3 regions of the Streptomyces sp. NBC_01334 genome follow, and region 3 is predicted to be linked to each of the others. Evidence: riboswitches for the same ligand, from Rfam matches in the RefSeq annotation. Region 3 holds a riboswitch; each other region holds the start of a gene.

Region 1 (2,257 bases), 5.4 Mb from region 3:
GGCCCACCCTGTACCCGTGCGGCCAGGTATCCCAGATCGAGGCCGTCGAGCGGATGTGCGCCCAGGGCATCGAGGAGGCCGCCCAGCGCGCCGGAGCGGCCGACGCCGAGGAGGCGGAGCGCACCGCCGCCCTCGACACGCTGCTCACCACGCTCGGGGTGCTGGAGCGAGGGCTCGGTGCCCACGAGTACCTGATCAGCGATCAGATCACCGCTGCCGACGTCGAGTTGTGGGTCGCCCTGGTCCAACTCGACACCGTGCACCGCTACCACCTGGACGCGGGGGCCGTGCACCGCATCGCCGACCACCCCGCGCTGTGGGCCTACGCCCGCCGGCTGGCCGCTCGTCCGGCCTTCGGCGCCCACCTCGACCTGGACGCCATCGCCCGCCGCCACCACGCCCGTTGCCAGGGCCTGGAGGCCGCCGGCGCCGCTGTCCAGATCCTGGACTGGGAGACCCACGCGGAAGCCGGTGCGGCGGTCCGACCGCAGGTCAACCGGCCCTGACCCGGTCCATCCACCGGACCGCCGTTGACATTCGTTCGGGCAACTGTCTTACTTACGGCCCAGAACGGTCATGAGCGTCAGCGACAAGCCCTGGCTAGCTGACCGGCAACCCTCGCTCCGCGGTGGGGTGCCCCAGGTGACGACCGGACCGACGTTTCGGTAATGACGTATCGGTAAGCGCGAGGGCCCCTCAGGGGCCGGAACAGTGATGGAGACGGACATGTACGCAGCTCATCGGACGGCGCCCCGTCGCCCCCGGGGCTGCGTACGGCCGTACCTCGACATCCTCGTCGCCAACCGCGCCGTCGATCTCCTGCGCGTGAACAGCGCACTGTGTACCGCACCGGGCCGTGCCCGCTGTCGGGGCTGAACGAACCCCTCGCACCGCAGCCCCGCCTCCGCGTTCCTGACGAACACCGCCCGAGCGGTGTGCCGTTGTCCGCCCCACCCCGGTCTCCTGTACGCATCCGTGCGCCATGCCCTGTTCGCGCCCGCGGAGCGGTTCCCGCCGCCCCGCCGAAGCGCGTCCGGCCACGCACGTCCGCCGTGACCCGGGGTGTCCCACTCCCGCCGGAGCCCCTCATGAGTGAACCCCCAGGCGCCGTGACCCTCGCCGAGCCCGCACCCGCCATCGACGTCCCGTCGGAGAAGCTCACCGCCCAGCGCGTCCAGCCGCTGCGCAAGCCCGGCCGCTGGATCGCCACCGCCGTGGCCCTGGTCCTGGTGGCGCAGTTCACGCACGGACTGATCTCCAACCCCTTCTACCAGTGGGACCGCTTCGGCTACTGGTTCCTGCGGCCGGTCATCCTCGACGGACTGCTGATCACCCTCGAAGTGGCCGCCTACAGCGCGGTGCTGGGCCTCCTCGGCGGCATCCTGCTCGCCCTCGCCCGGCTCTCGAAGAGCCCGGTGCTGCGCGCGGTCAGCTGGACCTACGTGTGGGCGCTGCGCTCCATCCCGCTGATCGTGGTGCTGCTCTTCCTCTACAACTTCAGCGCCCTGTACCAGACCCTGAGCGTGGGGGTCCCCTTCGGCCCGGCGTTCTTCCGCTTCGACGAGTCCCGGCTGGCCACCGACATGGTGATCGCCGTCGTCGGCCTCAGCCTCAACGAGGCGGCCTACGCCGCCGAAGTGGTCCGCGGCGGCATCCTCTCCGTCGACCAGGGCCAGCACGAGGCGGCCGCCGCCCTCGGCCTGCCCAAGCGCTACCAGTTCTGGAAGATCGTCTTCCCGCAGGCCCTGCGGTCGATCACGCCGAACTACGTCAACCAGCTGATCGGCCTGGTCAAGTCCACCTCGCTGGTCTTCTACGTGTCGCTGCTCGACCTGTTCGGCACCGCGCAGACCATGGGCGCCACCTATCCCGGCGACATCGTGCCGCTGCTGCTGGTCGTCACCGTCTGGTACCTGATCCTGACCAGCCTCGTCTCCGTCGTCCAGTTCTACGTCGAGCGCTACTACGCCCGGGGCGCCACGCGTTCCCTGCCGCCGACGCCGCTTCAGAAACTGCGGACCGGTCTCACCGACCTGCGGGCCCGCATCCGCCGGGAGGCCGCCGTATGACCACCGAGACCGTGCAGAGCGCCGACACCGCCGGGATCGTGCCCGCCGCCGTCGAGGTGCACGACGTGCACAAGTGGTACGGCGCCCACCGGGTCCTGGACGGTGTGAGCCTGACCGTGCGGCCCGGCGAGGTCACCGTGATCCTCGGCCCGTCCGGCTCCGGCAAGTCCACCCTGCTGCGGGTCATC
Region 2 (2,257 bases), 6.2 Mb from region 3:
ACCGACCATGTGACCACGCCCGGTTCAGCGGCACCTCAGAAGATCGACACCTCGGTGCCGCACTCGGCCCGTATCTGGAACTACTGGCTGGGCGGGAAGGACAACTACCCCGTCGACGAGCAGGCCGGTGACGCCTACACCGCCGTGTTCCCCGGCATCGTCACCATCGCGCGCAGCAGCCGCGCCTTCCTGCGCCGCAACATCACGTACCTGGTCTCCGAGGCGGGCATACGGCAGTTCCTGGACGTCGGAACCGGCCTGCCTACCGCCGAGAACACCCACGAGGTCGCCCAGCGTCTCGCCCCCGAGACGCGGATCGTCTACGTCGACAACGACCCGCTGGTCCTGGCCCACGCCCGCGCCCTGCTCTACTCCACCGCGGAGGGCGCGACCTCCTACGTCGACGCCGACGTGCTGGACCCGGAGCGCATCCTGGCGAGCGCCGCGGAGACGCTGGACTTCAGCCGTCCCACCGCGCTCATCCTCAGCAACATCCTGGGCCACGTCGCCGACCACGACCAGGCCCGTTCCATCGTCAACAGCCTGATGGCGGCACTGCCGTCCGGCAGCTACCTCTCCGTCAACGACGGTTCGCGGGGCATCGACCCGGTCTTCGAAGAGGCCCAGGACGCCTACAACGAAAGCGGCGCCGTCCCGTACAACCTGCGCTCCGTCGACGAGATCACGGCGTACTTCGACGGCCTGGAGCTCCTGGAGCCCGGAGTCGTCTCGGTCCCCCTCTGGCGCCCGGAGGCCACCTCCCCCGCCCCCGACGTGATCGGCGAACACGGCGGCCTCGCCCGCAAGCCGTAGCGGCCACGCCGCTGCCCTCCCCACCGCACGGGCGGCCGGCGCGCGCTGACGCCGCTCCGCCGCACCCGCCGTCCGGGCCGGTGCGGCGGAGCCGTTCAACTCTCCTACCGATATTGACGGATAATGTCAGTACTCCGTAAGATCGACCCCGGCATTGAGTGTCAGCATCAAGCCCTGGCTAGCTGACCGGCAACCCTCCTCCGCGGTGGGGTGCTCCAGGTGAAAGCCCGGCAGGGTCACCGACCCTGCAAGCGCGTGGCCCCGTTCCAGGGGCCTGAGATGTGGAGGACCAGCGTGCGGCACAGCGGCAACCTGAGTGCCTCGATCGCGACCGCGGAACTGTTCTCCGGTTTCTCGCGCAGGCGCCACATCGACCTGCAGCGCTCCGCCAGCTGTCTGTGTCAGGGCTGATCACGCCCCACCCCGCAGGCTGACCCTCGCACACAGCGCGGTCACGCCGTCGTCGACGTCGCCATCGACCCGGTCGTCGACACCCCCTCCCCCTGAACAGTTCTGAGCAGTGCCGGCCCGTGCGTGGCCGGCACCCTCCGCGCATCGCCATGCCGCGTTCCGCACCGGCATGCGCGCGGTGACCTTGGAGTAGGAGAACCATCCCGTGACAGCGCATCCGGATTCCCGTACCCCCCGGTGGGCGGCGCTCGCCGCACTCGTGACCGGCAGCCTTCTGCTCAGCGCCTGCTCGTCGAGCGGCAGCGGCAGCTCGAGCGGCGAGGGCGGCAGCCCCAAGTCGGGTGGCACCCTGACCTTCGCGGTGGGTTCCGACGCCGGCTGCGTGGATCCGCAGCAGGTGGGCAGCAACGACACCATCTACTCACTGCGTCAGGTCGTGGACTCCCTGACCGACCAGGACCCCAAGACCGGCAAGATCGTGCCGTGGCTCGCGAAGAGCTGGGACGTCAGCGCGGACACCACGACGTTCACGTTCCACCTGAGATCAGGGGTGACCTTCAGCGACGGGACACCGCTCACCGCGCAGGTGGTCAAGGACAACTTCGACGCGGTGCCGAAGCTCGGCGCCCTCGCCACACTCGCCCAGGGGTACCTGAGCGGTGTGGAGAGCACCACCGCCGTGGACCCGCTCACGGTGCGGGTGAAGTTCAAGCAGCCCAACGCGCAGTTCCTCCAGGCCACGGCCACGCACTCGCTGGGGATCGAGTCGTCGGCGAGCGTGCGCAGGAGCCCGCAGGAGAAGTGCAGCAAGGGAGTGGTCGGATCCGGGCCGTTCGTGCTGAACGGCTATGTGCAGAACCAGTCGATCACCCTGGCCAAGCGCGCCAAGTACGCCTGGGGTTCCTCCCTGTGGACCAAGCAGGGCGAGGCCTACCTGGACAAGCTGGTGTTCAAGGTGGTGCCCGAGGCGGGCGTGCGCACCGGCAGCCTCCAGTCCGGCCAGGTGGACGCGATCGGCAGCGTCGGCAGGGCC
Region 3 (2,257 bases):
TGCTGAACGGTCTGCTGTACGGTCGCGACCAGGACGCCGACGCCACGTTCTGGGCGCTGGACCGGATCATGCGCGGCGAGGCGACCGACGCGCAGATCGCCGGGTTCGTGGTGGCGCTGCGGGCCAAGGGCGAGACCGTCGCGGAGATCAACGGACTCGTCCGGGCGATGTACGAGCACGCCAACCTGATCGAGGTGCCCGGCCGGACCGTCGACATCGTCGGCACCGGCGGTGACGGCGCGAAGACGGTCAACATCTCCACGATGTCGGCGATCGTCGTGGCCGGCTCGGGCGCCACGGTCGTCAAGCACGGCAACCGGGCGGCGTCCTCCGCGTCCGGCGCCTCCGACGTCCTGGAGAAGCTCGGCGTCAATCTGGAGCTGACCCCGCGGCGGGTGGCCGAGGTGGCCCAGGAGGCCGGGATCACCTTCTGCTTCGCGATCAAGTTCCACCCGGCGCTGCGTCATGTGGGCGCCGCGCGCGGCCAGTTGGGTATCCGCACGGTGTTCAACGTGCTCGGCCCGCTGACCAACCCCGCCAAGGTGCGGGCCCAGGCGGTCGGGGTCGCGGACCCGCGGATGGCGCCGGTCGTCGCGGGCGTCTTCGCCGAGCGCGGCAACTCCTCCCTGGTCTTCCGGGGCGACGACGGTCTCGACGAGCTGACCACGACCGCCACGTCCCACGTGTGGGTCGTCCGCGACGGCAAGGTCACCGAGGAGACCTTCGACCCGCGTGACGTCGGGCTCGAGCTGGTCCCGGTCGAGGCTCTGCGGGGCGGGGACCCGTCGTACAACGCGGAGGTCGCCCGCCGCCTTCTGGAGGGCGAGACGGGACCGGTGCGGGACGCCGTGCTGCTGAACTCGGCGGCGGCGCTGGTGGCCCTGGAGCCGGGCTCCGGAACCCTTGCCGGGCAACTGCGCGACGGCATGGACAAGGCGGCCGAGTCGATCGACTCGGGTGCGGCCAAGCGGGCGCTGGACCGCTGGGTCGCCGCCACCCAGGCGTGACGCCTCACCGCTGAAGGCCGTCCCGCGATCCGGACACGGGTTGCGGGACGGCGATCACTTCACGTACGTTCCTGTATCAGGTCATGAGTGACAGTCATGAGGCCCCGGCCGACTGTCCGGCAACCCTCCGTCCGTGGCGGGGTGCCCCGGGTGAAGACCAGGTCGTAGGCAGCGAGGTCTACGGCAAGCGCGGACCCCTCGCACTCTTCTGAGTGAGTACCGCCAGGGGTCCTGGTCGTTCGAGGGAGCCTTCCGTGAGCAAGCGAATGCGATAGGGCGTAGAGCCCCGCCTCCGCACACCCCTTTCACCTTCCTCCGTGCTCGAGCCATGCCCGCTCGCACGGTGGTTCCCCCTTGCCTCTCACGGGAGTTCGCCATGTCTGTCTCCACCGCTGCCGCCGCCCGTACCGTTTGTGCCCCGCTGCCCGTTCTCGGCCGGGATGTCACGGTCCCGCTCGTGACGGGCGGCGAGGTCACCTACGCGGCGCTCGACTACGCGGCCAGCGCCCCCGCCCTCCAGCGCGTCTGGGACGACGTGGCGGCCTACGCCCCGTACTACGGCAGCGTCCACCGGGGCGCCGGCTACCTCTCGCAGCTCTCCACGGACCTCTTCGAGAACGCCCGCAGGACGGTGGCCGAGTTCCTGGACTGCCGCCCCGACGACCAGCTGGTCTTCACCCGCTCGACGACGGACTCCCTCAACCTGCTGGCTCGGGCCCTCCCGGCCGGCTGCCAGGTCTTCGTCTTCGAGACCGAGCACCACGCCTCGCTGCTGCCCTGGCAGGACGCCCGGGTCACCTACCTGAACGCCCCGCGCACCCCGCGCCAGGCCGTCGAGACGCTGGAGCGGGCCCTCGCCGACCGTGACCCCCACGGCCCGGCCCTGGTCTGCGTCACCGGCGCCTCGAACGTCACCGGCGAGCTGTGGCCGGTACGCGAGCTGGCGGCCGCCGCGCACGCCCACGGCGCCCGGATCGTCCTGGACGCGGCCCAGCTGGCCCCGCACCACCCGGTCTCCGTGCAGGAGCTCGACGTCGACTGGATCGCCTTCTCCGGTCACAAGCTGTACGCGCCCTTCGGTTCCGGCGTGCTGGCCGGCCGCGCCGACTGGCTGGTGGCGGCCGACCCGTACCTCGCGGGCGGCGGCGCCAGCCGCAAGGTCACGCGGCGCGAGGACGGGGGAGTGGACGTGGAGTGGCACGAGAGCGCCGCCCGCCACGAGGCCGGCTCCCCGAACGTGATCGGCGCCT

Evidence for each region. A riboswitch is a leader RNA that binds a small molecule or an ion and turns the genes downstream of it on or off. The one in region 3 is predicted to bind S-adenosylmethionine.
Region 1: linked by a shared signal. The riboswitch ahead of OG736_RS37110 (amino acid ABC transporter permease) and the one ahead of OG736_RS13150 (aminotransferase class V-fold PLP-dependent enzyme) in region 3 are both predicted to bind S-adenosylmethionine.
Region 2: linked by a shared signal. The riboswitch ahead of OG736_RS40465 (putative leader peptide) and the one ahead of OG736_RS13150 (aminotransferase class V-fold PLP-dependent enzyme) in region 3 are both predicted to bind S-adenosylmethionine.

Annotation. Positions count from the first base shown of each region.
Region 1 covers NZ_CP130718.1:8,321,998-8,324,254, forward strand. Annotated here, with positions in the region: gene OG736_RS37105 (glutathione S-transferase C-terminal domain-containing protein) at 1-506, shown strand, start outside; SAM riboswitch class IV at 573-692, shown strand; gene OG736_RS37110 (amino acid ABC transporter permease) at 1,089-2,069, shown strand; gene OG736_RS37115 (amino acid ABC transporter ATP-binding protein) at 2,066-2,257, shown strand, end outside.
Region 2 covers NZ_CP130718.1:9,096,298-9,098,554, reverse strand. Annotated here, with positions in the region: gene OG736_RS40470 (SAM-dependent methyltransferase) at 1-813, shown strand, start outside; SAM riboswitch class IV at 964-1,073, shown strand; gene OG736_RS40465 (putative leader peptide) at 1,093-1,224, shown strand; gene OG736_RS40460 (ABC transporter substrate-binding protein) at 1,430-2,257, shown strand, end outside.
Region 3 covers NZ_CP130718.1:2,888,579-2,890,835, reverse strand. Annotated here, with positions in the region: gene trpD (anthranilate phosphoribosyltransferase) at 1-1,007, shown strand, start outside; SAM riboswitch class IV at 1,087-1,203, shown strand; gene OG736_RS13150 (aminotransferase class V-fold PLP-dependent enzyme) at 1,384-2,257, shown strand, end outside.